DNA from 4 places in the Actinoallomurus vinaceus genome. Region 3 is predicted to be linked to each of the others. Evidence: riboswitches for the same ligand, from Rfam matches in the RefSeq annotation. Region 3 holds a riboswitch; each other region holds the start of a gene.
What was found. A riboswitch is a leader RNA that binds a small molecule or an ion and turns the genes downstream of it on or off. The one in region 3 is predicted to bind cyclic di-AMP.
Positions count from the first base shown of each region.

Region 1 (7,412 bases), on a different contig from region 3:
GCCAGCTCGGCTACCACGAGAAAGCCAGCGGTTACACGAAATTCGGCGACTGGTACGGCAAGCATGTCGACAAGGACTCCTCCTACACGGACGCTCCTTGGTGCGACATGTTCCTCGCGTGGGCGGCCAACAAGGCCGGCGTCGAGGACTGGACCGGGCAGTTCGCCTCCACTCCCGACCACGCCAACTGGTTCAAGAAGCACGACGCCTGGGGCCACAAGGCCGAGCCCGGCGCGATCGTCTTCTTCTCCTGGTCGGGCGGCAAGAGCATCGGCGACATCGAGCACGTCGGCATCGTCGAGCGGGTCGACGGCCACACGCTGCACACGATCGAGGCCAACCACAACAACGCGCTGCTGCGCGCCACCCGGGACATCAGCCAGGTCGTCGGCTTCGGCTACCCCTCCAAGGTGAAGGTGAAGTCGGCCCCCGCGCAGACCGCCCAGCAGACGGCGCAGAACGAGAAGTACGCTCCCAAGCACGCCGCTCCGACGCCCGCCGTCAAGGAGATCGGCCAGGATCCCGTGGCGAAGGTCGACACGCACACGATCGCGTCGCACGACCCGGCGCCCGCGCCGACCTCCCTGCCGGACCAGCAGGCCGCCCTCACCGGGCTGCTCGCCGTCGTCCTGTTCGGCACGGTGGCCCTGGCCGTCGGCAAGTCGAAGGTCAAGGTGCCCGTCTCGGCGCCGAACGTCCGGGTCCGCAAGCGCGGCAAGCACCACCGCACGCCGGTCGAGCTGCCCGCCGAGGTCAGCGTGGCCGACCTGGATGCCGCCGACGCCGGCACCATGGTCATGCCCGTCCTGTCCGCCGAGGCCGCCGCCAAGGCCGAGGACAAGGAGTTCTGGGGCAAGATCTCCGAGCTGGAGGAGGACGTCGAGCTGGCGTTCTGGAACACCCTGCACGCTGCGGTGGCCCAGAACAGCTCCGAGGCCGAGTCCGAGTCCGTCCTCTCCTGAGCGAGCGCGTCCGAACGTCACGCCGGTCCCCGTTTCCTCCCGATCCGGAGGGGGCGGGGACCGTGTGCGTGTAGGCGCAAAGGACCAGCCCCCACATCACCCGGAGTGACCATCCTCCGATCCCCCGGGCCATCTCCGCATGTTCTCGTTGGCGGCCTCGTCACTATCCGTTAATCTCCAGCGAGTCGTCACCGGCCGAGAGACGGCCGGACCGCCGAATCGCCCGTCGCGTCAGCCGGCGCGCCGGGGAACCGGGGACCCACTCGCGAAGCCATGGGGCACCTCCCTGCCTTCGCATCCGGGGTGAATCCGCGCCCGTCGCCGACGGTGCGCGGTAGGGCTTCTCTTCCGTCCGAACCCGTCAGCTAACCCGGTAGGCGGCCTGAGGAGAGGAGCACTGGATGGCGTCATCGCACCCTGCGGGCAGCCGCGATCCCCATCATCCCGGGAAGGGCACGGCTCGCCGCACGGCCACCGTGACCTTCACACACGACCCTCACCACCCGCCGAAGGCCACGGCACACCGTACGGCCGCCATAGCCCTCACACAGGGCGCCCACCACCCGCCGAAGGCCACCGCCCGCCGTACGGCCGCCGTGGCCTTGGCGCTCGTCGTCGCCGGGCTCGCATCGCCCGCGCTGGCGGACACCGCCCGGCCCGGTCCCGGGATCGACGCGCTCCGGCAGCGCGCCGACCAGCTGAACAACCAGCTGGAGCAGCTCACCGAGCAGTACAACGGCCTCAAGGTACGCCTGGAGCAGGCCCAGCGGGCGGCCGTCGTCGCCGGCCAGACCTCGGCCCGGGCGGCGCAGGCGCTCAAGGCCATCCAGCGCAAGGTCGGCCGGTTCGTGGCGACGCGTTACATGAGCGGCGGCAACGACGACTCCCCCAGCCTCCTCGCCGCCTCCGACCCGCGCGCCGTCCTCGACCGGGCCGCGACCCTGCACTACTTCACGCAGCAGGACGACACCGAGATCCGGCAGCTCACCCAGGCCATCCAGAACGCCCAGTGGACCTGCCAGGACGCCCGGGAGCGCGCCGCGGAGGCGGCCCGGCTCAGGGGCCGGCTCGCCAGGCAGCGGACGGTCATCCGGCACGACCTGGAGAAGGTCCGCAGGCCGCTGCTGCGCGACGCCGTCGAGCGCGCCGGCAAGGGCGAGACGGTGCCTCCCATCCCCGGCGGACCCGGCAAGGCCGTCGGTGCCGTACGGGCCGCGCTGTCGCAGCTCGGCGTGCCGTACGTGTGGGGTGGCGCGGCGGCCGGCCGGGGGTTCGACTGCTCGGGCCTGACCATGTGGGCCTACAAGCAGGTCGGCGTCAATCTGCCGCACTACGGCGGCGACCAGTGGAACGCCGGCGTGCACGTCTCCCGGGACCAGCTCGAACCCGGCGACCTGGTGTTCTTCTACACCGACATCCACCACATGGGGATGTACATCGGCGACGGGAAGTTCGTCCACGCGCCGCACACCGGCGACCACGTCCGCGTCGCCGACCTGTCGACCCGCCCGTTCGCCGGCGCCGTACGCGTCGTGTGACGGCCGCCGGACCCCGGACGGGTCGTTCGGATCACTCCCCGAAGCGGGACGTCCCGGCGGCCGTACAGACCAGGGCAGGGACGTCCCCGGCGATCACTTCCCGACGCGGGACGTCTCGGCGGCCCGTACGGACGCAGGGGCGTCCCCGGCGGTCACTTCCCGATGCGGTACATCTCGGCGACCATGAAGGCCAGGTCGAGCGCCTGGCCGCGGTTGAGCCGGGGGTCGCAGGCGGTCTCGTACCGCTGGTGCAGGTCGTCCTCGACGATGTCGTGGCCGCCACCGACGCACTCGGTGACGTCGTCGCCGGTGAACTCGATGTGCACGCCGCCCGGGTGGGTGCCGAGCGCCCGGTGCACCTCGAAGAAGCCGGCGACCTCGTCCACCACGTCGTCGAACCGGCGGGTCTTGTACCCGCTCTCCGCCTCGAAGGTGTTGCCGTGCATCGGGTCGCAGATCCAGGCGACCTGGGCGCCGCTCGCGGTGACCTTCTCCACCAGGGTGGGGAGGTTGTCGCGGATCCGCCCGGCGCCCATGCGGGTGACGAACGTGAGCCGTCCGGGCTCCCGGTCGGGATCGAGCCGGTCGATGAGCGCGAGGGCGTCCTCGGCGGTCGTGGTCGGCCCGAGCTTCACGCCGATCGGGTTGCGGATGCGCCGCATGAAGTCCACGTGCGCGCCGTCGAGCTGCCGGGTGCGCTCGCCGATCCACAGGAAGTGCGCGGAGACGTCGTACGGCAGGCCGGACCGCGAGTCGATGCGGGTCAGGGCGCGTTCGTAGTCCAGCAGGAGCGCTTCGTGGCTGGAGTAGACCTCGACCCGGTGGAACTCCTCCGGGTCCGCTCCGCAGGCGTGCATGAACGCCAGGGCACGGTCGATCTCCCCGGCCAGCCGTTCGTACCGCTGGCCGGCGGGGCTCTCCGCGACGAAGTCGTGGTTCCAGGCGTGGACCTGGCGCAGGTCGGCGTAGCCGCCCTGGGTGAAGGCGCGGGTGAGGTTCAGCGTCACGGCCGCGGCGTGGTAGGCGCGCAGCAGGCGCTCGGGGTCCGGCACCCGGGCCTCGGGGGTGAAGTCGAACCCGTTGACCATGTCGCCCCGGTAGGCGGGCAGCTCGACGCCGTCGCGGACCTCGAGCGGCTTGGAACGCGGCTTGGCGAACTGGCCCGCCATCCGGCCGATCTTGACGACCGGGACGCTCCCGGCGTAGGTCAGCACGACGGCCATCTGCAGCAGGGTCTTCAGCTTGTTGCGCACGTCGTCGGCGGTCGCGCCGGAGAACGTCTCGGCGCAGTCGCCGCCCTGCAGCACGAACGCCTCACCGCGCGCCACGGCGGCCAGGTGCGCCTTGAGCTGGTCGCACTCGCCCGCGAACACCAGCGGCGGGAGCTTGGACAGCTGGCCCGCGACGTCGCGGAGCCGGGCGGGGTCGGGCCAGTCGGGCTGCTGCGCGGCCGGAAGATCGCGCCATGAATCGAGGAGGTCCACGAGACCCAAGGGTATCGAGCGGCCGACAAGCCCGGGTCATACAACCTGCGTATTCCCCCCTGCTTCGTCCATCTCTCTCCCACTACGGTGATCCAGGGTGAACGCGGGCACCGCGTCGGTCGCCGTGAAACTCTGCGATGATGGGCCGATCCCGCAGATCGCCGACGACGCATGAGGTTCTGACAATGAGCACGAACAGCCGCGCCTATGACATCTGGCTCCGCAAGCCGGAGGAGGCCCAGCAGCTCCTCGAGCAGAAGCGGGCGGATCTCGACGGTGACGGTCTGTCCCTGCTGTCCTGGCTGGTCCTCACCAACGAGCGTGACGACAGGAAGGCCGAGCAGATCGCCCAGCAGGCCATCGCGGCCGGCGGTGACACGCGGTTCGCGACGGCGGCGCTGGCCGAGGTCTTCAAGTGGCGTGGCGACTACGGCCGGGCGTCCCAGATCATCCGGCAGGCGCGCGAGAAGTACCCCACGATCCCCTGGTACGCCCTGACGCTGGCCGACGTCCTCAAGGACGGCGGATGGATGGACGACGCCGAGACGATCCTCGAGTCGGTCGTCAACGACTCCCAGCTGCGGCGGCACGCGCTCAAGCGCCTGTCGAAGTGGGCGGTGGACCGCGGTGACAAGCCGCGCGCCCTGAAGTACCAGACGGAGCTGATCGCGCTCGCCCCCGACTACCTGGTGTACGCCTCGGACTACACCCTTCTCGCCTCGCTCCGGATGGAGGCCGGCGACCCGGCGGGGGCCCGCGACATCCTGCAGCGCGGCGCGTCGATCTACCCGCGCAACCAGCAGATCCGGCAGATGCTGCACCAGCACTTCGGCGAGACGCCGCCGGAGAAGGCGCCGAACATCCCGCCGGTCGACGAGCGCGCGGTCGGCGCCCGCCGCATTCCGATCAAGACCAAGATGATCACGCTGCGCACCGGCATCCTCCCGATCATTCAGGAGGCGACGCAGGGCATGCTGCAGCCGGACGACATCCTCGCGCTGTCGGAGAGCCCCGCGTCGGCCGGCCAGGGTCGCATGATCCCGCTGGAGATGATCACGCCGGAGGGCATGGCCAAGCAGCTGAGCAAGTTCGTCGGCAAGATCGGCCCGCTGCACAGCCCGGCCGGAATGCAGGGCGCGATCCTCGAGGCGGGCCGTACGAAGGTCCTCCTCGGCGCCGCCGCGGGCGCGGCCGGCAAGCTGGTGGGCAAGCGCGGCTGGTTCTACCGTGTCGCGGGGCCCGGCGCGGCCATGATCGACGACGTGGCGGCGGCGCTCCCGCCGCACGACCACCACCTGCTGTTCGGCCCGGGCCGCCCCGACAAGCTGTCGGAGGACCTGTCCGCGGCGCTCGGCTGCCACGTCTGCGTCGTCGACGCCAACCACCTCACCGGCGCGTGGGTCGTCGGGGCGTCCAAGGGCGTCGACCGCAAGTGGGTCGAGAACGTCCTGTCCGACAACCCGGCCGGCAACGAGGACGAGCAGACCCCGATCGTCCTCATCCGCAAGGTCTGAGGAACGCGGTTCGGAAAGGCGCCCGACCGGGTATTCCGGTCGGGCGCCTTTTCCGTGAAGTGTCGGCCGGAAGCCGAATCGATCGGCGCTCCGCCACCGAAGTGGACGGTTCCCGGATCACAGAAGACGCCCCCATGAAATAGCGGTGAATTCCGCCGTTCCCCGACGGGGTCCCCCGTCTTGCGCCTCTAGCATCATGGCACCGCTCGAACGGGGAGGCGCTTGCGGGATGCCGGCCATGTTGCAGGGAATAGCCGAGCTCATCGCGCAACGCCAGGAGAACGCCTTCCTGGGGATTCTCATCGTCCTGCTCGTCACGAGTCCGCTCGCCGACCGGTATCTCGTACGGCGCAAGCGGATCACCTATCGGGTGCTCTACAACTCGAAGATCGGGCTGAGCCCCGTGGCGCTGCACGACGGGGATGACAAGGCCACCGCGACGGACCCGCACCTGCGCGAGCACGCGCGGACCATCGACCTGCTCAGCATCGTCATCATTCGCGTGCGCAACACCGGCGGTTACGACATCGGTCCGTCCGACTTCATCAGGCCGCTGGAATTCACCTTCAAGAACCGCGTCATCTGGAACGCGCGGGTCTCCGACGCCAGCACCAAAGAGCTTCACAAAGCGGTACGGGACCGGCTGGAATTCTTCTCCGTCACCCCCGAAGGCGTCGTGAAGAGCAACGACCGCCCCGATGTCAAGACACTCCGTCGGTTGCTGGCCGACCGGCTGCCGGGCCTGGTCAAGAGCCCGCCTTCCGCACCGGCCGAGGACACCCGGCAGGTGAACGGTGTCCGGCTGGCGAACCTTTCCCTCGAGCGCCGGCAGCGATTCAAACTCGTCGTGGTCCTGCGCGAGCTGGACGACACGCCCAAGGACACGACCAGCAAGGAGATCGAGGCGGACGGCGCCCTGACCAGCGGCTGGGTGAAGGACGAGAAGCGCCGGCGGAGGCTGAGCTGGCCCGTGGCCGCCATCGCCGCGGGGGTCGTGCTGGCCATGGCGCTGACCGGCAACGTGCTCGCCAATTACTACCAGCGCGGGACCGACCCCGCGCTGCACTGCGCGAGCGGCCATCTGCGCCTCGAGGGCTCCAGCGCCTTCTCCGACCCGCTGCGGGAGATCGTCCGCCAGTACCGCAAGGCGTGTGGTTCGGCATCGATCGACCTGCAGCTCGCCGGGAGCCGGGCCGGCATGCACGACCTGGCGGCCGCGGGCTCCCAGGACACCGGCGGGCTGGCCGTGCTCAACGACGGGCCGGACACCACCCACCCGGCCATCGACCTCAGGAGCCACCCGGTCGCGGTGGTGGTCTACAGCGTCATCCTCTCGGACACGACGGGAATCACCAACCTGGGCGCCACCCAGCTACGGGACATCTACCGGGGCCGGTACCACCGGTGGAGCGAGCTCGGCGGCAAGAACGTCCCGATCCGGATCGTCGGCCGCGACGGCGAGTCCGGCACCCGCCAGATCTTCCAGAACAAGCTGCTCGGCCGCTCGGAGGGCGCTGCGTCCTCCACCGAGTGCCGGGAGAGCAGCCCGCCGCTCCACGCGCCGACGATCCGGTGCGAGCTGCGCACCACCCAGGAGCTGGTCGACAAGGTCGCCGAGACGCCGGGCGCGATCGGGTACGCCGACGCGCCGACGGCCAAGACCGAGGCCGCCCGGCTGCAGAGGTTCCACGTGGTGACGCTCGACGGCAGGCTGCCCGACGCCACCAGCATCGCCCAGGGCTATCCGTTCTGGACCGTGGAGTACCTCTACACGGCGGGCGCTCCGGAGTCCTCCTCACTACTGAAGAACTTCATCGCCTTCCTGGGCAGCGCCAACGCGCGCGCCGAGCTCAGCATCCGGGGCTATCCCCCCTGCATCGACCGGAACGGCGACCGCAACGCGCTGTGCATCCA
Region 1 is NZ_BAABHK010000005.1:24,724-32,135, reverse strand. It holds gene ABEA24_RS18890 (CHAP domain-containing protein) at 1-962, shown strand, start outside; cyclic di-AMP (ydaO/yuaA leader) riboswitch at 1,165-1,359, shown strand; gene ABEA24_RS18885 (C40 family peptidase) at 1,364-2,500, shown strand; gene ABEA24_RS18880 (class II 3-deoxy-7-phosphoheptulonate synthase) at 2,653-3,984, opposite strand; gene ABEA24_RS18875 (tetratricopeptide repeat protein) at 4,170-5,498, shown strand; gene ABEA24_RS18870 (substrate-binding domain-containing protein) at 5,737-7,412, shown strand, end outside.
Region 1: linked by a shared signal. The riboswitch ahead of ABEA24_RS18885 (C40 family peptidase) and the one ahead of ABEA24_RS23695 (CHAP domain-containing protein) in region 3 are both predicted to bind cyclic di-AMP.

Region 2 (7,412 bases), on a different contig from region 3:
GCCCAACATCGATCAGGCCCGGCTGGTGCATCACTACGTGACCGAGGTGCTGCACCGCCGCGGTCTCGTCAACTACTACACGTTCGGCGTGGCGGGTCGCAGCGGAGAGCAGGACGACCTGTACGTCCAGACGCTCCGCGACGACCTGAAGAGCCTGTTCAAGGGCGACTACGCGGACCAGTTCTGGAAGAACGGCACCTCGGTGCGCGACATCTGCGCGCGGAGGTTCTCCGGGGTGGTGTTCTTCGGTGGCCGCTACTCCGAGTTCGGCCCGTTCATCCAGCAGGTCTACTCCGAGTGCAGTCAAGATCTCCCGGTCATCGTGGCGGACGACTCGGTCGGCCGGTACATGGCCAACGTGCCCGCCCGCGCGACGGCGCCGACCAACCTTCCGGTGATCTTCGCGGTGAAGGGACAGCTCGCCTCCTGCCCGATGCTCGAGAAGGCGTCCGACTCGGAGCGGCAGTACTTCCTCACCGACCTCAGAACGCAACGGTCCCGCTGCCGCGGCGACAACCCGCAGGGGATCGGAGACGACCCCGTAGGCGGCTGGACCGGCCTCTCCTACGACGCGGTCCGCATCGTGGCCAAGGCCGTCAAGGACATCGCGGGCAGTCGCCCGACCAGCACGCACTGGGATCCGCGCCAGATCAGTCCGCAGCTCGTCTACCGGCAGGTCCGGCAGTCGGCCGACCAGACCCCCTATCCCGGAGTCACGGGACCGATCCGCTTCGACCGGTACGGCGTCGCCGAGGACAAACGCCTGTCCCTGCTGTGCGCCCCGAACGTCTACCAGGTCTACCGGAAAGGCAGCGATATCCCTCGCGAGGTCGACCGGATAGGAGTGGGCTACCGCGACGATCCGCCGCTCAGGTCCGGAGCGTGCCACGCGAATTGATCCCCGCTCTACCCGAGGCCGCTGGAGCGGGTCGCGGCCGACCTCGAAACGGTCGTGGTAGCGCTGCTCCGCCTCTTCCAGCAGGTCGTCGCCGAGCGCGGCGGCCGGAAGTCGGCGATGAGGGGCTCGTGATCCGGCCCGGAGTCGCACACCCGGCCGGTCAGGACCCAGGCGTACCGGCCGGCCGGGTCGCGAACAGGCCGGCATCCGCCGCGGTGGGTTCGGCACCTGGTTCATGCACTGCGAGGCTCGGCGGCCTCCGGGCCGCCGGGCGAAATTCGTGGGAGCCGGCGGGAACAAACGGCCCCGAGGGGGCGGTTAAACCTCTCGTGGCCGGTGTGCCTGGTGTCCCCGGGCCTCATCTATCGCCTTCGCGGACTACCGTTCGGCTGGAGCCGCGTTGTGCATTTCGCCGAGAGGCGACCCGCACACCGGTACACACATCGAGGGCCCTGCCGGGCGACGTCCCGGCGGGGCCCTCGTCCTGTTCACCGCCGCGGTCCGCGGCCCTCCCGGTCGCAGCGCCTGCGATCACCTGGCAGGCGCCGGTGTCCGCGACGGAGTGCAGGCGCGGCCGGTCGGCGCGGAGCGGCCGTACTAGATGCGCGATGTCGTCCGTCCTGTCGACTCCGGCCTCGAGCCGTTGCAGCCTGCGCAGCGCGATGCCCTCGCGCAACGCCCAGGGACAGACGTCCAGACGGCTCAGGCCGAGGGCACCCATGATCTCGTCGGCGACGATGGCGCCGGCGAGGATGTGGCGGGCGCGGGACCGCGAGATGCCTCGGAGCCGGGCACATTCCGCGCTCGTCAGCCTGGCCAGGCGGGGGATCCTGCGGCGAAGCCCCGCCCGCTCCAGCACCTGGCGGCCGTCCGACTTCTCCCCGTCGCAGAGCCTCGCGAGCTGAGCGAAGATCTTCGAGGTGGCGACCGCGTGATGGCCGGACGACCCGTCGGTGAGCCGGTCGACGCCGTAGGCGGCCAGCCGGTCCGCGACGTGCGCGCGGAGCCGCTCGACGTGCTTGCCGCGCGGAGGGTCGCTGGGCAGGTGGTCCCGCGTGAGCCGGCCCGCGCCCAGCGGCATGGACAGCGCGGCGTCCGCCTCGGCGCCGTCCCCGGTGGCGATCTCCATCGAGCCGCCGCCGATGTCCGCCAGCACGATCGGCCCGACGGACCAGCCGTACCACGCGCGTACGGCCAGGAAGGTGAGGCGAGCCTCGTCCTGGCCGGACAGGTACCCGGGCTCGACGCCCGTCTCCGCGGCGACGCGATCGAGGATCTCCTCCCGGTTGGCGGCGTCACGGATCGCGGACGTCACGAAAGGGATCAACTCGACGGCGCCGACGCGCGCGGCCTCGCGCGCGGTCGCGGCCACCGACGCCACCACCCGGTCGACCGCCGCGTGGCCGATCCGGCCACCGACCGTGATCGACCCGGCCAGCCGCGTCGGCTCCTTGACGGACACGACCGTCCGGATCGGACCGCCCGGAACCAGGTCCACGACCTTCAGATGGGCAGCATTGGACCCGACGTCCAAGATGGCGGTGCGCATGCCGCCTGACTACCCGGTTGGCGGCGAGTAATGCATGATGCCCGGTTCACGCGGTGCCGAAACAACCGTTTCGGCGCCGCCCCGCCGGCCCGGGTAGGGTCTGTCCCATGGCGGCGGATCAGGAGACCGTACGGGTCGATGTGTGGATCTGGTCGGTACGGCTGGTGAAGACCCGCTCGCTGGCCACGGCCGCCTGCCGGGCCGGTCACGTGCGGGTCAACGACGAGCGCGTCAAGCCGGCCGCCGCCGTACGGCCCGGTGACCGGGTGCGGGTCCGGCTCGCCGGACGGGAGCGGATCGTCGAGGTGCGGCGCGTCGTACGCAAGCGGGTCGGCGCCCCCGTCGCCGTCGAGTGCTACACCGACCACAGCCCGCCGCCGCCCCCGCGCGCGGCCCTGGTCCCGATCGCGCGGCGCGAGCGCGGCGCCGGACGGCCCACCAAACGCGACCGGCGGGAGATCGAGCGGCTCCTCGGCCGCCACCGAGGCTGAACCGCCCCGCCGACCGGCGTCAGTGCGCACCGTCGGCCCGTCTCAGCGCGCACCGTCGGCCCGTGTCAGCGCACACCGTCGGCCCGTCGGCCCGTCGGCCCGTCGGCCCGTCGGCCCGTCGGCCCGTCGGCCCGTCGGCCCGTCGGCTGGCGCTGCCGCACGCCGTCGGCTCGTCGGCTGGCGTGAGTGCGCGCGGTCGGCCCTGTCGGGCCCGCGTCCGCGGGCGCTGATAGCGCGTCGGCCCGCGTCAGCGCACACCGTCGGCCCGTCGGCTGGTGTCAGTGCACGCTGTTGGCTCGTGTCAGCGGACGCTGATGGCGGTGACCCCGGCCATCGTGGGGACGAGGACGAGCGACCCGGCGAGGGTCGGGGAGGCGAAGCGGGTCACCGTGCCGACGTGCCGGGAGGCGATGGAGCGCCCGTCGGACTGGGACAGGGCGTGCAGCACGCCCGCCCCGGTGTCGAGGGTCCACACCGCGCCACCGCCGACGACCGGCGATCCCTTGATGTCGGCCCGCGCGGTCCAGACCCGGCGCAGGGTGCCGCCGGAGGAGACGTCGACGCGCTGCAGGCCGTTCTCGCAGGGCAGGAACGCCGAGGACCCGGACCGGGCCATCCCGCCGAAGGAGACGCAGCCGGGCAGGGAGGCGCGCTGGCCGCCGATCCCTCCGAGGTCGCGCGCGTCGAGCAGGTAGATGTCTCCCGTCTTGCCGGCGATGAGCACCCGTCCTCCCGGGAGCAGGAGGGGGCCCGTCGAGCCGAGGTCCTGGTCCTCGCTGTTCTCCGCGCCCCAGTTCTTCGGCGCGAAGTACGACAGACGGCGGGACAGGTCGGGGGACAGCCGCAGCACCGAGTCGCTGCCGTCGTAGGCGCCGCCGAGGCTCGCGCCGTTCCCCACGGCGACGTAGACGTCGCCGGACGCGTCGACGGCCGGGCCGGACGGCGCCCAGATGCCGCCCATCCGGCTGGTCGGAACGGCGTACGCGGCGACGGACCCGGTGCCGTCCGTCCGGGAGGCGGCGACGTAGCCGACGTAGTTGCCGCAGTCGCCGTCGAGCCCGCCGAACGGCACGTACACCCGGCCGCCGGCGACCGTGAGGGCCCCGCGCTGCTGCTCTGTCGAACGGTCGCGGCCGGCCGCGACGTCGAGGCCGCGCGTGAACCGCACACGGCCGTCGGCGGCGTTCAGCGCCACCAGGGTGTGGTGCGCGCCTGTCGTCTCGGCCGCGACGAACACCGTGCGCGTCGTGGCGTCGTACGCCGGTGTTCCCGTGATCCCGAGCGGGTCGATGTTCCCGCAGGGCAGCGCCGACTGGGGCACGGGCGTGCCCAGGTGCCGCTTCCAGGCCTGCCGGCCCGTCGCCAGGTCGAGTGCGTAGACGGTGTCGTTCTCCGTGCCGACGTACGCCATGCCGCCGACGACGACCGGCTGCCCGTACACCGCTCCGTCGAGCCGCGCCGTCCAGGCGTCCGCGAGCGTACGCGGGGCGGGGAAGCCGGCCGCGTACCCGGCGCGGTCGTTCGACCCGTGGTACGTCGGCCAGGACACGGCCGTACGCGCCGACGCGCTCGCGGCGGTGCCGCTCGGTGCCGGTGAACGGGCGTCCGGCTTCGACCCGCCGCCGGAGCCGCATGCCGTGGCGGTGGTGAGGACGATGAGTGCGACGCCGTACGCGACCCTGCCCATGGGCCCATTCTCACCACAGCGGGGCGTCCCGCGCAGGGCGCTCGGCGATCGCACTGCGGACACCGCGTATCCCGAGCGCGATCGCGGCGCCCGCCGCGGTCCCGGCGGCCACGTCGCCTGGGCTACCGGATGTAGTCCGGGTAGCCGTACCCGACGACCTCGGAGACGGGCCGGATGCGGATCTTGACGGACTCGTCGGTGTTGCCCTCGACGGTCTCGATCGTTCCGTCGTGATCGTCCTTGACCACGAGACCGACGTGTTCGATGCCGCCGACGGTCTTGTCGCCCGAGAAGGAGAAGAAGACGACGGCGCCGGGCTTCGGGATGGCGCCCCACCGCCCCTGCTGCTGGAACCACTGGGCGTGGGTGGGCGTGAACGCGTCGACTCCGACGCCCGGCGCGCCGGCCTGTGCGCCGACCCAGGAGACGAACATGTCGCACCAGCTGGCGTCGGCGTAGTCGCTGATCTTCCCGCCGTACCGCTGGGCGCCCGACTGGGCGGCCGGGGTGGACATGAACCACTGGTTGAACTTCGTGCCCCCGGCGGCGTCCGCCGTCGTGCCGACCTGAGAGAGCGCGACCTTCAGCACGTCGGCGGCGGAGGGCTGCCCCCTCTGGAGCTCGCCCTTCGGCACGATCATGTTCCTGAGCACGGTGCCCAGGTCCGGGGCCGGGTCGTGGTCGGCCGCTGAGGCCGTGTGCCGGTCCGCGGAGACGGGGACCGGGGAGTGCGGGGCCGCACTCGCGGAGAGCTGGGTGGCGACGGCGGCGCCGACGGTGATGATGCCGGCGACCGCGGTCTTGAGCGCCACGCGTCTCAGCCCAGACGCAGGTCTGGGGTATCGAGGGGACACAGGGGTACTCCTTCGGCTTCCATGCCGCTTACCGGGTTAGCTGACGGGTTCGGGCGTGGAAGCTGCCCTACGGCACGATGTGCCGATTCACCCCAGTGATGCGGTGGGTCCCCGGCTCCGCGAGGTGCGGACTCAGCGGGCGCTCGCTCGTGCGAGCGGCTCGTACAACAGGTCGATGAAAAAGGACGCGGGGGAGAAGGGTGACCGTGAGATGCCTCGCCGAGCGCCCCGCCACACCGGCCCTGGCCAGCGAAGATGACGCACGGTGCTCCGTTACGTGCGGAAAAGTAGCAAACAAAGCTTGAAACATCAAAAATGTGATGCAAATCACATCAGGGTGCTACCGCTTCGGCGAGGGCGCGGAAGATGAGCGCGGTGGAGGTGGCGCCGGGGTCCTGGTGGCCTTGGCTGCGGGGCCCGAGGTAGGAGGCGCGGCCCTTGCGGGCGATCATGGGGATGGTGGCGCGCATGCCCGCTTCCGCGGCGTCCGCGGCGGCGGAGGCGGACGCGCCGAGGGCGGCTCCGCCGCGCAGGGCCTTCTCGAACGCCTCCACCGCCGGACCGAAGGCATCGATCATGGTCTTGTCCCCGGGCCGGGCGGCGCCCAGTTTCTGGACCGCCTCCAGGCCTGCGCGCAATGCCGCGAGCAGTTGCTCAGCGGTCGCGCTCGGCTCGGTGAGTTGCCTGCCGATGGCGCGGAACGCCATCCCGTACAGCGGGCCCGCCGCACCGCCGACGCTCGACGCCAACGCGGTCCCGGTTTTAGTGAGAATTTCCCCTACTGTGCTGAATTCTTTACCGTCCAGCGTGCTTCGCACGACGGAGAAGCCGCGCTGCATGTTGACGCCGTGGTCGGCGTCGCCGATGGCGGCGTCCAGCCGGGTGAGATAGTCGGCGTCGCGGCGTATCGCCGCGGTGATCCCCCGTACCCACGCCAAGGTCGTATCGATGTCCATTCGCTGTCCAAGGCGGTGATTCTGGTGACATCGTTACCGACCAGGCTAAGCCGCCGGAACAGTGGCCCGGCCGTGGGCCACGACACTCGTCGAGTCCGTCTTCCAGCCTGCAGAAGTCCGTTCACGCATGCCGAACCGAGTTCGGAGGACCGAGATCGTCCGGTGTGCCGGCATCTCGGCACGCGACGGTGCAGGTGGTCGGGCGCCTGTCTCGCATGTTGAGAGGGTTAGAATCCGTAGGTCGTTCGCTATTGATGAACCGGATTCAGAGTTTTAGATTGATGTTCATTACAACCTATCGACCGTCCCTCGCCCCTGAAGTCCGATGGGGCGGTCGAACCGCTGTGAAGATCGGCGGCGGATGATCTCCTGCTCCTGGCGACGACGGACAGGCGGCAGGCCGGCGGCCATTCCATCAATGGCGATCAGGCACACGTCCTATCCGGCCAGAGGAGATCGGGCGATCTGCCGACGTGGAGAGGAAATGCGTACGGCCGCAACGGGACGGCTGGTGGGGAACCTGCCGACGGAGTTGACGAGTTTCATCGGCCGCGAGCGCGAACTCGCGGAGGTGAAGCGGCTGCTGGGCGTCGGGCGTCTGGTGACGTTGACCGGCGTCGGCGGCGTGGGCAAGACCCGCCTGGCGTTGCATGTCGCGACGGACGCCCGGCGAGCGTTCCCCGACGGGGTGTGGCTGGTCGACCTGGCCGCGTCGGAGGCCCCGAAGTCGCCCGTACGGCTGGTCGCGGAGACCCTCGGCCTTCGGAACGTCCAGGACCCGGCCGGGTTGGCGGGGCGCCTCGCTGGAAAACGGATGCTGCTGGTGCTGGACAACTGTGAGCACCTGATCGACGAGTGCGCGGCCCTGGTGGGGGATCTCCTCTGCCTGACGGCCGATGTGCGCATCCTGGCGACCAGCCGGCAACTCCTCCGCGCCAATGGGGAGTTCGTCCTGGAAGTGCCGCCGCTTCCCGTGC
Region 2 is NZ_BAABHK010000014.1:130,196-137,607, forward strand. It holds gene ABEA24_RS38270 (type 1 periplasmic-binding domain-containing protein) at 1-898, shown strand, start outside; partial or broken gene ABEA24_RS53795 (DUF6098 family protein) at 907-1,074, opposite strand; gene ABEA24_RS38275 (Ppx/GppA phosphatase family protein) at 1,257-2,447, opposite strand; gene ABEA24_RS38280 (RNA-binding S4 domain-containing protein) at 2,555-2,938, shown strand; gene ABEA24_RS38285 (outer membrane protein assembly factor BamB family protein) at 3,240-4,625, opposite strand; gene ABEA24_RS38290 (CHAP domain-containing protein) at 4,748-5,437, opposite strand; cyclic di-AMP (ydaO/yuaA leader) riboswitch at 5,491-5,627, opposite strand; gene dhaL (dihydroxyacetone kinase subunit DhaL) at 5,812-6,435, opposite strand; gene ABEA24_RS38300 (ATP-binding protein) at 6,920-7,412, shown strand, end outside.
Region 2: linked by a shared signal. The riboswitch ahead of ABEA24_RS38290 (CHAP domain-containing protein) and the one ahead of ABEA24_RS23695 (CHAP domain-containing protein) in region 3 are both predicted to bind cyclic di-AMP.

Region 3 (7,412 bases):
TTTCGGACAAGGTTGGACAGTCATCGAACCACATGTCATCATCGGTGTATGGCTGCTGCGAATCCGTTGCTGGTTATGCGCCGGCACGTTGACTACCTCCGTGTGGGCAGCGCCATCTGTCGTTGACGCCTGATCACCGCCACTGCCTCATTGGCGCGCGGTATGCCGGTGTCACCCCCTTAGCTCAGCGTTGAGCCAGCAGTGCGACCTGCCGGCGTGCTTCGCGTCCACTCACCACGGAGGACGCGCACGATGCCACCCCGTCAGCAGCGGAAACGAGGCGAGGGCCAATGGGCCCTGGGCTATCGCGAACCGCTCAACAAGAACGAAGAGAACAAGAAGAACGACGATGGACTGAACGTCCGTCGTCGCATCATCGACATCTACGCCAAGGCCGGCTTCGACTCGATCGACCCCGCGGATCTGCGGGGCCGGTTCCGCTGGTACGGCCTGTACACGCAGCGCCGGCCCGGCATCGACGGCGGTAAGACGGCGGTCCTCGAGCCCGAAGAGCTCGACGACCGTTACTTCATGCTGCGCGTCCGGATCGACGGCGGCCAGCTGAACCTCGACCAGCTGCGCACGATCGCCGACGTCTCCTCGAAGTACGCCCGGGGCACGGCGGACATCACCGACCGGCAGAACATCCAGCTGCACTGGATCGAGATCGAGAGCGTCCCGGCCATCTGGGAGGCCCTGGAGTCGGTCGGGCTGGACACCACCGAGGCCTGCGGCGACACGCCACGGGTCATCCTCGGCTGCCCGCTCGCCGGGATCGACGCCGACGAGGTCATCGACGCGACGCCGCAGATCCACGACGTCCACGACCGGTACATCGGCCGCCCGGAGTTCTCCAACCTGCCGCGGAAGTTCAAGTCGGCGCTGTCCGGCTGCACGGCGCAGTGCACGATCCACGAGATCAACGACATCGCGTTCGTCGGCGTGGTGAACGACAAGGGCGAGGTCGGCTACGACATCTGGGCAGGCGGTGGCCTGTCCACCAACCCGATGTTCGCCAAGCGGCTCGGGGCGTTCGTCCGGCCGGAGCAGGTCCACGAGGTCTGGGCGGGCATCGCGGGCATCTTCCGCGACTACGGCTACCGCCGCCTCCGGCACCGCGCGCGGCTGAAGTTCCTGATGAACGACTGGGGCCCGGAGCGGTTCCGCGAGGTCCTGGAGAAGGAGTACCTCGGGTACGCCCTGGCGGACGGACCGGCGCCCGGAGGGCCCCGGAACGACCGCCGCGACCACGTCGGCATCCGCCGGCAGCGCGACGGCCTCTACTACGTCGGCTTCGCACCGAGGGTCGGCCGGGTCGACGGCGACCTGCTGCGTGTCATCGCGGACCTGGCCGAGGAGTACGGCTCCGGCCGGGTGCGCACGACGACCGAGCAGAAGATGGTCATCCTCGACGTCCCGGAGGACCGGACCGAGGCGCTGGCCGCCGAGTTGGAGGCGCACGACCTGCGGGTCCGCCCGTCGACGTTCCGCCGTCAGACGATGGCCTGCACCGGCATCGAGTTCTGCAAGCTCGCCATCGTCGAGACCAAGCAGCGCGGCATGGACCTGATCGACGAGCTGGAGCAGCGCCTGCCCGACTTCGACGAGCCGCTGACGATCAACATCAACGGCTGCCCGAACTCCTGCGCGCGCATCCAGACCGCCGACATCGGACTGAAGGGCCAGCTGGTCACCGACGCGAACGGCGACCAGGTCGAGGGCTTCCAGGTGCACCTGGGCGGCTCGATCGGCGGGGAGTTCGGCAAGAAGATCCGGGGACTGAAGACCACCGCCGAGGAGTTGCCCGACTACGTGGAGAGGGTGCTGCGCAGATTCCAGGAGGGCAGGCACGACGGCGAGTCCTTCGCCGCGTGGGTGCAGCGTGCGGAGGAAGGTGAGCTGAAGTGACCGAGAGAGCCGTTCCCTTCTACTGCCCCTACTGCGGAGACGAGGACCTCGAGCCGTACGAGAGCGACGGCGGCTGGCACTGCCGGGCGTGCACGCGCGCGTTCAAGCTCCGCTTCATCGGGCTCGGCGCGCTCAGCGCCACGGGCGCTCCCAGACGGGAGGGCTCGGCATGACACTCCTGTACGAGCGCGCCCCCGCGGCGCTCGACCTGACCGACATCGTCGAATCGGCCGCCGACGCACTGGAGGAGGCCTCCGCCGAGGAGATCATCCGGTGGGCGATCGCGACCTTCGGCGACCGGATCTGCGTCACGTCGTCCATGAAGGACGCCGTGCTGGTCGACATCGCCTCGAAGGTCCGCCCCGGCATCGACGTGCTGTTCGTCGACACCGGCTACCACTTCGCCGAGACGGTCGGCACGCGTGACGCCGTCGAGGCCGTCTACCCGGTCAACGTGGTCAACGTCACCCCCTCCCGGACCGTCGCCGAGCAGGAGCGCGACCTCGGGCCCCGGCTGTACGGCCGGAACCCGGACCTGTGCTGCCACCTGCGCAAGGTCGAGCCGCTGAACCGCGCGCTCGAGCCGTACCTCGCGTGGATCACGGGCATCCGGCGTGAGGAGACCTCGCACCGGCGCGGCTCGCGCGTGGTCGAGTGGAACGCCGCGCGCGGGAAGGTCAAGGTCAACCCCCTCGCCCGCTGGACCCAGGCCCAGCTCCACGACTACATCGAGGAGCACGGCATCCTGGTGAACCCGCTGCAGTACGACGGGTACCCCTCGATCGGCTGCGAGCCCTGCACCAAGCAGGTCGCGCCGGGCGAGGACCCGCGCAGCGGACGCTGGGCCGGCACCGGAAAGACCGAATGCGGCATCAACCTCTGAGCACGCGGACGATCCCGCTGGTCGTGGTGGCCCACGGCAGCCGGGATCCCCGTGCGGCGGCGACGATCGAGGAACTTCTCGATCTTGTTCGTCGTTCATCGGGGGTGCGGGTCGTGACCTCGTATCTCGACCACGCTCCCCCGGCCCCGGGGCAGGCGCTCGGTGGTCTCGTCGGAGAGGGGGCCGACGAGGCCGTCGTGCTCCCTCTGCTGCTCACCGCGGCGTACCACAGCAAGACCGACATCCCGGGGGCGCTCAGCGAGGTACACAGCGCCCACCCGCGGCTGACCCTGCACTACGGGGCGACGCTGGGCCCGCACCCGCTGATGACGCGGGCCCTGGAGCGGCGGCTCGCCGAGGTCGGCGTCCGCCCCGACCCGGGCACCGCTCTGGTGCTCGCCGCCGCCGGTTCCAGCGATCCGGCGGCGAACGCGACGATCGGCCGGATGGCGCGGGACTGGCGCGGCTGGCGCTCCGTCGTCCCCGCGTACGCCTCCGCGGCCCGTCCCACCCCTGCCGAAGCCGTACGCATGCTGTACGACGCGGGCGCGCCGCGAGTGGCGGTGGCGTCCTACTTCCTGGCCCCGGGCTACTTCGCGGACAAGGTCCGCGAGGAGTCCCTGGAGGCCGGGGCGGTGGCGGTCTCGCCCGTGCTGGGCGCCGCGCCCGAGGTGGCGGAGATCACCGTGCAGCGTTATCGCGAGATCCTGACGCGTGGCGATCGCGTCGCGGCAGCGGGCTGACACCTTCCCTCCGTGGCGCGCTGACACCTTCCCTCCGTGGCGCGCTGACACCTTCCCTCCGTGGCGCTCCGGCGCGCCTCCTACCGGGCGGCGGTCACCTGCCGTGACGGGCCGCGGAATACCCTGCGCCGTAAGGCTGTTCGGATATGTGGCGACGCTGATCGCCCTTTGCGGCCACTCATGATTGTTCTGGCCGGAAAGGTAAAAGTCGATCAAACGGCTGCCGGATTGATCTTTATAGCGATCTTTGTGGCACCCATCACGTGACTTATGTCCGACGGTGGTATTTGGCACGTCGCTATTTGTCTGATATGTTCCTCTCAGTCCGGCGACGCCCCCCACGCGCCGCCCGACATCCGCCGGCACGGCCGGCCCACCAGCGCAGACAGCGCGGCGCGAAGACGCGTGCGAGGGCCTCCGTACAGAGCCGAGACGGTTCATATCCCAAAACGCGCCACTCCCGTGGACTACCCGTTGATCCATTTTGGAGCGGGAGCGGCAACGTCGAGTCCGTGAAGATCACGGAGCCGGGGACCCATCAGAAGTCCCGGGGTGAATCGGCACATCCCCTGTGCCGTAGGGCCGACTTCCACGCCCGAACCCGTCAGCTAACCCGGTAGGCGTACTGGAAGTAAGGAGCAGAACCTTGTCCGCGAGTCCGCCCTGATCTGAATACCGGCCGTCACCGCTACCCCTAGCCCGGCGACGGCAGACGTGTCTCTTTGTTCGAGCCGCCCGCATGAGCGGGCGACCCGCTGAATCCGCACCTCGCGGAACCGGGGACCCACCGCATCACTGGGGTGAATCGGCACATCGTGCCGTAGGGCAGCTTCCACGCCCGAACCCGTCAGCTAACCCGGTAAGCGGCATGGAAGCCGAAGGAGTACCCCCCTGTGTCCCCTCGACACGCCAAACCCCGCTTCACCCTGAACCGCAAGACCCTCGCCGGCGTCATCGCCGGCACCGCCACCGCCGGCGCGGCCGCGATCACCGTGGCCTCCGCAGGGCCGGCTCTCTCCGCGCAGATCCCCGGTGCGACCCACCAGGCGGCGCACCATGTCGCGCAGATACCGAATCCCGGTATGGGTAGGGCGATCCAGACCAACGCCCTGCGCGACGACCCGCGCGTCAAGACGCGCGCCCTCGCCGCGCCGCAGAAGCAGGTGCAGAAGAGGCTGCCCTCGGCCACGGACGTGCTGAAGCTCGCCGTCTCCCAGGTCGGCACCACCGAGAACGCGGCCGGCGGCAGCAAGTTCAACCAGTGGTTCATGGGCACCCCGTACGCCGCGCGCGGCGTGGCGGAGAACGGCGGGTCCGTCGGCGACTACGCCAACGCCTCGTGGTGCGACATGTTCGTCTCCTGGGTCGGCGACCAGCTGGGCGTCAAGGGAATGGGCGCTGACGCGTTCACCCCGGCCCACGCCAAGTGGTTCATCTCGCAGGGCCGCTGGGGCAACGCGCCCAAGCCCGGGGCCGTCGTCTTCTTCTCCTGGAACGGCGGCGGTGTCGACGGCATCGACCACGTCGGCCTGGTCATCAAGGACAACCACGACGGCACCATCCAGACCGTCGAGGGCAACACGGACGACGCCGTGAAGATCCGGACCCGGAGCACCTCCTCTGTCGTGGGCTACGGCTACCCGGAGTACGCCCAGTAATCGCCCGGGCCGGCGCGTGCCGCGTCGCCGCCGAGCGATGCGGCGCGCGCCGACCTCCCCTTCCCGGGCGGTCCTTCGAATCCCCCTGGCATCGCCCCTGGGATCCCCCCATCCCTCATGCCCCCGTTCCCCCATGCCCCCGAAAGGAATTTCCATGATCAGGTTCTCGACGAAGGCCATCGCCACCGCGGCCGCCGGCGTCACCCTGGCCGGCGCCGGCGTGACCACCGCCCTCGCTTACGGAAACACCCCGGAGTCGGCATCCTCGGCGCAGAGCGCCCCCGCGGCGTCCGCCCCGCAGGCGCCCGAGCAGACCGAGAAACGCGTCGCCACGGCGAACCAGGACCGGCTGTTCGTGAGCATCAAGAAGGACCTCAAGAAGGAGAAGAAGGCGGCCCTGCCCGGCGGCGTCTCGACCGCGACGTCCTTCTGGGACCCGTCGACGGCCTCCGGCAAGCCGATGTCGTACCAGACGCTCGCCAGCCCGTACTGGCCGCTCGGCACCAAGGTGAAGGTCACCTACAACGGTAAGAGCGAGATCGGCATCGTGGAGGACTTCGGCCCGGCCGAGTGGGCCGTCGCGCAGCACAACCCGCCGGCGCTCATCGACCTGTCGGAGAAGATGATGCAGCACCTCACCGGCACCGCGTCGAACTCGATCACGGTCAAGTTCCAGGTCCTCGAACTGGGCAAGGGCGGCGTGTACCGCCACTCTGGCACCGGCTACGCCACGGCCACCGGCAAGGCGTAACCGCCCCCTCGACACCGGCAGGGCGTCACCCGCTCCCCCCCTCGCCTGCCGGTCCGGACGGCGCGGGATCCCCTCATTTGAGGAGATCCCGCGCCGTTCTGCCGTTCCCGACGGCTTGCTGTTCCCGGCGGCTCACCGTTCCCAGCTCACCGTTCCCGGCTTGTCCTTCCCCGGCGGCTTGTCCTTCCCGAGGGCTTGTCCTTCCCGACGGCCGCCCTTGCCCGGAAGGAATGAACTGCGGTTCAATTCTTGCGTGCCCTACCGCCGTACGCCCCGTGTCGAGGCCCGGCTCAGCGCCTCCCGGGACCGCATCCGCGCCGCCGCGCTGGCGGTCGTCGCCGAGCGCGGCTACGCCGGCTGCTCGATCGCGGCCGTCGCCCGGCGAGCGGGCGTCGCGACCGGCAGTGTCTACCGCCACTTCCCGGCAAAGGCCGACCTGGTCGCGGAGGTCTTCCGGGTGGCCTCCCAGCGCGAGGTCGACGCGTTCGCGCGCGCCGCGTCGCTGGAGAGCTCGGCGGCGGAGGGGATCGCGGCGGTGATCGAGACGTTCGCGGGCCGGGCCCTGCGGGCCCCGCGGATGGCGTACGCGCTCCTCGCCGAGCCGGTGGATCCCGCCGTCGACGCCGAGCGCCTGGTCTTCCGCCGGGCGTACGCCGCCGTCCTCGCCGGGCTCATCGGCCGTGGCATCGCCGCCGGTGAGCTCCCCGAGCAGGACGTCGAGGTCAGCGCCGCGGCGCTCGTCGGAGCCATCGGCGAGGCCCTCGTCGGCCCCCTCGCGATCGGTGCCGGCCGTTCCGCCGAGCCGCACGCCGCCGACGACGCGGACGTACGGGTGCATGCCGCCGGCCACGCGAGCGCACCGGAAGATGCCGCGGACAGCACGAACGCACCGGCACATGCCGCCGACGACGCAAACGTACCGGCGCATGCCGCCGATGGCGCGGACGCGCGAACACATGCCGCCGGCCACGCGGACGCGCAGGCCGGCTTGATAGCGCATCTCATCACCTTCGCCCAGCGCAGCATCGGAGCGGTCGATGACGACACATGAGGTCTTCAACCAGGTCCCCCCGCTCGTCGGTCATGACGTGGCCGACGACCCCGCCCTCCTGGACGGGCTCTTCCGCGAAGGCGGCGGCTGGGCGGCCGAGGCCGTCCACGAGCTCGGCCGGCTGGCGGGCACCGAGCAGGCGCGCGAGTGGGGCCGCCTCGCCAACGAGCACCCGCCGGTGCTGCGCACCCACGACCGGTACGGCCATCGCGTCGACGAGGTCGAGTTCCACCCCGCCTGGCACGAGCTCATGCGCGTCGCGGTGGGCCACGGCCTGCACGCCCGGGCGTGGACCGAACGATCCGGGGCGCACGTCGCCCGCGCCGCGAAGTTCCACGTCTGGCGGGTGGACGCCGGACACGGCTGTCCCATCTCGATGACCTATGCCGCCGTACCGGCGCTGCGCCACGCGCCCGAG
Region 3 is NZ_BAABHK010000006.1:443,157-450,568, reverse strand. It holds gene ABEA24_RS23715 (nitrite/sulfite reductase) at 253-1,908, shown strand; gene ABEA24_RS23710 (PDDEXK family nuclease) at 1,905-2,081, shown strand; gene ABEA24_RS23705 (phosphoadenylyl-sulfate reductase) at 2,078-2,791, shown strand; gene ABEA24_RS23700 (sirohydrochlorin chelatase) at 2,773-3,534, shown strand; cyclic di-AMP (ydaO/yuaA leader) riboswitch at 4,027-4,171, shown strand; cyclic di-AMP (ydaO/yuaA leader) riboswitch at 4,278-4,414, shown strand; gene ABEA24_RS23695 (CHAP domain-containing protein) at 4,428-5,192, shown strand; gene ABEA24_RS23690 (RlpA-like double-psi beta-barrel domain-containing protein) at 5,347-5,943, shown strand; gene ABEA24_RS23685 (TetR/AcrR family transcriptional regulator) at 6,197-6,994, shown strand; gene ABEA24_RS23680 (acyl-CoA dehydrogenase family protein) at 6,981-7,412, shown strand, end outside.

Region 4 (7,412 bases), on a different contig from region 3:
CGTAGCGTCTCGGCCATCGAGCAGATGCGGCATCGCGAGGTATTGGCCGAATGCGTACAGGGTGCGGATCGCGTACCGCAGGTGCACATCGGGAGGTGTCGGCATGGTCGCCGGATCACCGTCGAGCGATGCTCGCGCCGCATACTCGATCGCATCGCCGGCACGGCCGAGGATTCGCCTGAGGCGGTCGCGGTCCTCAGACCGGATTCCCGGCACATCCGCATGGCGGACCAGAGCGACCAGGCCTCGCGCGTGGATCGCCCGCGCGGCCGTCGCCGTCGCCGCCAGCAGCCGACGATCGCTGGGCTCATCCACGCGCCAGGTCGGAGGGTCCGCGGGAAGGTGAACGTGGTCTTCGATCCGGTAGGTCGAATCAATCGCTATTCGGCGCGCATGAAAGAGCCAGCGCTCGACCTGTCCGAGGAAGGCGAGGGTCCGAGCCGCCGCTCCGGACGGCAGGTTTCCGTCGTCGTAGGGATGGATGGCGTCGAGTAGGTGTTCACCGAGCGTTTGCAGCGCATAGGCGTTCCAGACGCAGAGCAACCGTCCCGCAGCGGCGGATGTCTGGTCGGATGATCCGGTCGGCCGGCCGAGGAGGTCACGTCGCCATCGTTCCGCGTCTTCGAGTTCTCGACGGACGACAGAACCCCCACGGCGGTAACCCTCAAGGGTCCGTGCGGGAAGTTGACCATCGAGGGCTCGTACCGCCCGAATGTCTCCGCCAGACACACTCATCGCGCTCGGTCCGCCCCACGCCGCCACTGGAAGTCGTTTCATATTCGGAAAGGTGTGATCTCCACGCCGACGACGCCCCTGTTGGTGATGACGGCACCGCGCCGGACCTCAACCGCCCAGAGCGGCGCATGGAAGGCCAGGTCGTAGCGGCCCGTCCCGACGAATCGGCTACGGCTCGACGTGGCCGACCACAGGGAGAAGAGCCTCGTCAACGGCCGGAGGACACTGCCGACCTTGATGAGCCTGCCTTCTGACTCGTGTCGGCCACGACCGAATGAAGCGAGTCCCAGAACGCGAGTTCCGTGTCCTCCTCCAGCTCAGAGATCTTGCCCCAGAATTCGCGATCCTCGGCCTGCGCCGCCGCGTGCGCGGTGAGCGCAGGCATGACGGTCGTACTCGCGTCGGCGTCCTCGAGATGAGCTACGGTGACATCCGCCGGCAGCTCGGCCGGAGTGCGGTGGTGCCTTCCGCGTTTGCGAAGCTGCACTCCGGAAGAGGGCACCGGCACCTTGACCTTGGACTTGGCGATGGCCAGCGCGGCCGTTCCGAATACGACGACGGCCAGGAGCCCGGTCAACGCGGCACCTTGCTCGGCGAACGCGGATGGCTTTTCCGGTGCTGAGTGAGTCGTCTGGACGGCATGCGTCGCCGGCCCGACGTCGCTGACGAGCGACCCGACCGAGGGCGGCGGAGCGGAGTGCTTCGGAACGTACTTCTCCCCCGTCTTCTGCTCTGCCTTCTGCTCCGTGCCCGGGATCGACTTGCCCTTGACCTTCACCTTCGCCGGATACCCGAACCCGACGACCTGGCTGATGTCCCGGGTCGCGCGCAGCAATGCATTGTTGTGGTTGGCCTCGATGGTGTGCAGCGTGTGGCCGTCGACCTTCTCCACGATGCCGACGTGTTCGATGCCGCCGATGCTCTTGTTCCCGGAGAAGGAGAAGAAGACGATCGCTCCTGGCTCGGGCTTGTGTCCCCAGGCATGATGCTTCTGGAACCACAGCGCGTGCTGGGGTGTGGAGGCGAACTCGCCCGCCCAGTCCTCAACACCGGCCTTGTCGGCAGCCCAGGCCAGGAACATGTCGCACCAGGGGGCCGTCTTGTAGTAGGAGCCCTTGTCGACATGCTTGCCGTACCAGTCGCCGTACTTGGTGTAACCGCCGCTCTTCTCGGCGTACCCGAGCTGGCTCTTGGCGATCTGCAGCAGCTTGTGTCCTACCGGATCCATCGCTCTCCCTATACCGCCGACCGGGTTAGCTGACGGGTTCGGGCCAGGGAAGCCCTACCGCACAGGCGGATTCACCCCAGAGACAGATGGGTCCCCGGCTCCCGCGCCGCCGGCTGCGGCACAGGACTAGGCGGATCAGACCGTACCTCCCTGGTGGGAGGTAGATCGCAGTCCGACTCCGACGCAATGTAGTAGCAATGTCGCGGAAGCGGCAAGTGAGCCTGGAGATAAGAACTGAGAGAATCAGCGGTCTCACCGATCGCGTCTCACCCAACCACCTAGCGTCACGCTGGAGCGATGTTCCACCGCACGACTCACCCGAAGGCCACGGCGGCGAGTCGTCATCTCGCCGTCACCGCTGCCCCAGATCGCTCCGCTCGCCCTCGCTTACTACTCTCTGTAGGAGATGTTCAACGATCATCCCTGCATCGCGGTATCGCTCCCGCCGCGAGGTGCCGCCCCGTCATCGGATATTGGCGACATCCCGATCTGAGGAGGTACCGCTTCGTCTCGAGACATCGAGCAGAAGCTGAACGCCGGCACCTGACATTCGAAGGCGCGAGCTGGTAGATGGACCTCGGTTAAGGTCCCACGCCCGAAACTCCAACAGTCGAAGGACTGACACATATTCGGTCCAACTTTTTTCGGGTTGCCAAACCATTAAGGAGTTACCACCCTCACCTTAAACAGCTATGGCGATCTTCTGGCTATGGTTACACCCGTGATGGCGTTCGCCAGGATCCCCGCGTTAGGTCGAGATCGCACCGGCCTGCTTATCCACGGTTTCCTGTCGCTGTTGGTCTTCATGGCATACGGATGCCCATGCGTTCCAGCAGGACATCTTCATAGCGATTTCCATCGCACTTTCACCATCACCTCCCCCTCGCATTCGATGCCCACGTTCGGACACGGGACCTGCGACAACAGCGGGCATAGATGCCACGACGATCCGCCGATGGGATCGACCTCTGACAGTCAGCTACGGATGGGTCTTTCCTGCCAACGTGCTCCCATGTCTTCGCACGTCATGCCCATGTTCGCGTGGGTGAACGCCGAGGCGAACGGGCGGGAGCGGTCACCGCCGATATCGGCACACACAGGTCACTCAGTACGCCACGACTGGGCTGCCGCCCTGGCCGTTCTGTGCGTTTTCCGATCCTGATCAGTCGCGCGCGTCGGCACCACGCCGGCGCAGAAGGCCCACTGTCACGCCGCGCGACCGATAAGGACCATCACCCATGCGAACAGCGCATACGTATGTGCCGGAGCTCCTGGACGTCATCGGGTGCACACCCGTGATACGTCTTCGCAACCTCACGACTCAGGACGAGGCGCAACTCGTCGTCAAGCTGGAAGGCACGAATCCGGCCGGCAGCCTGAAGGACCGACCGGCCTGGTACATCATCGAGCATGCCGAGCGGACCGGGCAGCTGTCCGCCGGCGGCACGATCATCGAGTCGTCCTCGGGGAATTTCTCGATCGCACTGGCGATGATCGGCGCATCCCGCGGTTACCGAGTGATCGCCATCGTCGATCCCAAGCTCACTGCCACCAACCGCGGCCTCCTGGAGGCTTACGGGGCAGAGATCGTCGTCGTCGACGAGCCCGATGACTCCGGCTCGTACCACAAGACACGGATCGCGCTCGCCAACAGGCTGAAACGCGAGATCACGAATTCCTTCCGTCCCGATCAGTGCTTCAACCCGCTCAACGGTCAGGCGCATTACCGGACCACCGCCCGTGAGTTGCTCGACCAGACCCACGGCCTGTCGGCGGTCGTGTGCACCGTCTCCACCGGCGGCCAACTCGGCGGTATCGCCCGTGCGGTCAAAGAACGCTCGCCGTACGTGGAAGTGGTCGGTGTCGATGTCGAAGGCTCCGCGGTCTTCGGCGGCGAATCACACGCCTACCTCACCCCCGGCGTGGGGCTGAGCTGGACTCCGACGAACCTCGACCTGTCGCTGGTGGACGAGGTGTACAAGGTCACCGACGAGGACGCCTATCAGGCATGCCGCACCCTGGTGCGTTCGGAGGGACTGCTCGCGGGTGTCTCCACCGGTGCGGCGCTCGCTGTCGCTCTCGCCAAGGCGATACGTGCCCGTTCCGGTCGGCAGGTCGCCTTCCTCGCCTGCGACCGCGGCGAACGGTATCTGGCCACCGCCTTCAACGACAACTGGCTACGCGCCCACGGACTCACCACCACGGCCGACCCGGAGACCCTGCGTAAACGCGTCGAGGAGCTGGCGCCGTACTCGACCAGGCCGGCCGAGGAATGCGCGAACCACCAGCCCGAACTGGCGGCCGAACTCGGTTCACCCAGCCCCGTTCTCGCCCGCTCGGACTGGAAAGGGAATCGATGCTGACGTTGCTGCGGGAGAGGATGTTCCGCCGTCTATGGCTGAGCTATTCGGCGTCGGCCGCCGCGACAGGCATGATGCCCACCGCGCTGACGCTCGCCATTCTCGACCGGCCACACGGCCTCACCGCGCTCGGCCTGGTGCTGGGCGCGCGGACACTCGGATTCGTCATCGGTTCCCTGCCCGGCGGCATCATCGCCGATCGTTACCCGCGCGCGGTCGTCCTGACGATCTCAAGTGCGGTGCGCGGCGGCGCCACCGCGGTCGTCGGGCTGTTCGCCGATCTGCCCCTCATTGCCCTCTGCATCGCGATCTGCTGCGCCGGTGCGGGCGAGGGCATGTTCCGCAGCGCCTACCAAGCGATGATCGGAGAGTTGTTCGGCGAGGATCGGCTGCAGGAGGCCAACGCGATCACCACGCTCAGCCTGCGAATCTGGCTGGTCGGCGGCCCGACCACAGCGGTGGCCCTGTACACCCAGGTCGGCCGGGACCTCAGCCTCACGGCTTCGGCGGCCCTTTGGATAGTGTCCGCGCTGCTCGCCGCGACCGTCGCCACCAGGCATCGCGCCGTGCCGGCACCGGAAGCGAAGGCCGATGCACTGACCGAGTTCCGCGAAGGGCTTGCCGAAGCGCGCCGCCACCGCTGGTTCCTCGCCGGCCTCGCCGCTCTGGTCTTCTGGCTCGCCTTCGGTGAGGCGGCCAAGTACGTGATGCTGCCCGTGGTGAGCCGGCAACGATTCGACTCCACCGCGCTCATCGGTCTCGCCCTCGGTGCCTACTCCGCCGGCGCGATCGTGGGCGCCCTCGTGATGAGCCGCTGGAGGCCCCGACGCGTCGGCATCCCGGGCATGGTCATGCTCGCCGGTTACGGGCTCGTTCCGATCTCTCTCGCGTACGCATCGCAAAGCTGGATCATCGTGGCCGCCTGCGCCATCGGCGGTATGGGGATCGAGATCTTCAACATCCCCTGGTTCACCGCGATCCAACGCGAAGTGCCCAAACGCCTGCAGGCCCGGATCTCTTCGCTGGACTTCGTCGTCTCGTACGGAATGAGCCCAGTGGGCTTCGCCGTCATCCCGATCATGGTCCACGCCGCCGGAGCCCGGACCGTGCTCACCGGCGCCGGGTTACTGGTGATCTGCAGTGCCCTGCTGACGCTCCTCGTCCCCGGAATGACCGAGTTCAGCGACCCACGGAGCAGAGAGCGGAAGCAGGAACCGGTCGGTGTCACCGGCTGACAGGCCGGCTCCCGACCCGCACACGCAAGACCTCGCCGGACGTGCGTGCGTCTCGGCGAGGTCTTGTGCGCAGAGCCTCAGAAGCCCTTGAGGCCCTTGGGCTTGATGATCCAGCATGCCTCCTGGCCGGGCTCAAGGCGGCCCTGATCGTCCCCGGCCCTGAGACGAGCGCCGACGTCCACGAGGAGGTGAGCGAAAAGGCGGGGTTGTTCGGCGTGCTCAGCACGTCCGGATCGTCGATGCCGCTCGTGGTGAACGGGCATCGAGATCGACGAGTCGAGCGCGAGAATCAGCAGGGTTCTCCACCGTACGCATCAAATCCATCTCGGTCTCGTCGCCCGGCACGACGTCCAGGCCGTGCGCGACGCGCAGGAACGCCTCGGTGGCCATGTGCTCCTCGACCGCGATGACCCTCATGCCCGCCGCCCGCCGTCGACCGACAGCGCGATCCCGGTGACGAAGGACGCAGCGTCCGAGCAGAGCCAGACCGCCGCCGCCGAGGCCTCTTCCGGCGTGGCCAGTCGGCCGAGCGGCGTGATCGCCGCCTGCCGAGCGATCATGTCGGTGCCGGCCGCCACCCTCTCGAACCCGGGAGTGAGGGTCGGGCCAGGGCAGACGGCGTTGACCCGGATGTTGTCCGGCGCGTAGTCGATCGCGGCGACCTTGGTGAGCCCGACGATGCCGTGTTTGGCGGCCACGTAGGCGGGAGCGGTCGGGATCGCGTACAGGCCGCCGTTGGAGGCGATGTTGACGATCGCACCGCCGCCGCGCCGCCGCAGGACGGGCAGTTCGTACTTCATGCACAGGAAGGTCCCGGCCAGATTGACGCGGACCACGCGCTCGAACTCGTCCAGGGTCATCTGGTCGAGCTGCCGGTGGTGGGAGTCCAGGCCGGCGTTGTTCACGGCGAAGTCGAGGCCACCGTACGCCGTGACCGTGCGCTCGACGGCCGCCTGCACGGAGCGTTCGTCGGCGATGTCGACGGTGACGGTCAGTGCTTCCCCGTTGTCTTTCCTGATCATCTCGGTGGTCTCGGCCGCCGTGCTCTCGTCGATGTCGAGCACGGCGATCGCGGCGCCGCTCCGGGCGAACTCCAGCGCCGCCGCGCGACCGATCCCACTGCCGGCGCCGGTGACCAGTCCCACCTTCCGGGAAACGGCGCTCATGCCAGCGGCTCGTGGTTCGCCCAGGCGACCTTGTACGGGTGCCGCGACTGCCAGCGGTCGATGACCTCGTGCATGCCGGGCGCGCTGAACCCCTTCGCCAGCGCGTCGGTGTCGGCCACGGTGACCCGCACGATCGTGGTCGCGATCAGCGCCGGAATGGCCTCCTCACCGGGGATGGGGATGTGGCGCCGGGCCACGACCGACTGCACGAAACCGGAGTCGAGCATGACCCGTTCGATGTCCGCGAGGTATTGGTCGAGCTCGATTTCGGGCAGGGGCTGATCGAAGGAGACGATCATCGTGTGGTTGATCACGTGTCGATTCTTGATGGCGTACGCCGCTGATGTCCAAGACCGGCTGGATCTTCAGCGATAACCTGGAGGCATGGTTGAACTGGAGACCCGCGAGCTCGAGTACTTCATGGCGGTCGCCGACGAGCTGCACTTCGGCCGGGCCGCCGTCCGGCTCTCGATCGCCCAGCCGGCGCTGTCGAAGGCGATCCGGCGGATCGAGACCCGGCTCGGCGTCCCGCTGTTCATCCGCTCCAGCCGGCACGTCGAGCTCACCCCGGCCGGGGAGGCGTTGCAGGAACACGGGCGGCATGCGCTCAACGCGGTCGGCGCCGCCGTCCGGAACGCCCGGCGCGCCGGCGACCTCCAGGCCCCCCTGCGGCTCGTGCTCAAGCCCG
Region 4 is NZ_BAABHK010000007.1:76,296-83,707, forward strand. It holds gene ABEA24_RS24690 (hypothetical protein) at 1-543, opposite strand, end outside; gene ABEA24_RS24695 (CHAP domain-containing protein) at 944-1,963, opposite strand; cyclic di-AMP (ydaO/yuaA leader) riboswitch at 1,963-2,106, opposite strand; gene ABEA24_RS24700 (cysteine synthase family protein) at 3,202-4,326, shown strand; gene ABEA24_RS24705 (MFS transporter) at 4,320-5,558, shown strand; gene ABEA24_RS24710 (hypothetical protein) at 5,778-5,948, opposite strand; gene ABEA24_RS24715 (SDR family NAD(P)-dependent oxidoreductase) at 5,972-6,724, opposite strand; gene ABEA24_RS24720 (hypothetical protein) at 6,721-7,038, opposite strand; gene ABEA24_RS24725 (LysR family transcriptional regulator) at 7,109-7,412, shown strand, end outside.
Region 4: linked by a shared signal. The riboswitch ahead of ABEA24_RS24695 (CHAP domain-containing protein) and the one ahead of ABEA24_RS23695 (CHAP domain-containing protein) in region 3 are both predicted to bind cyclic di-AMP.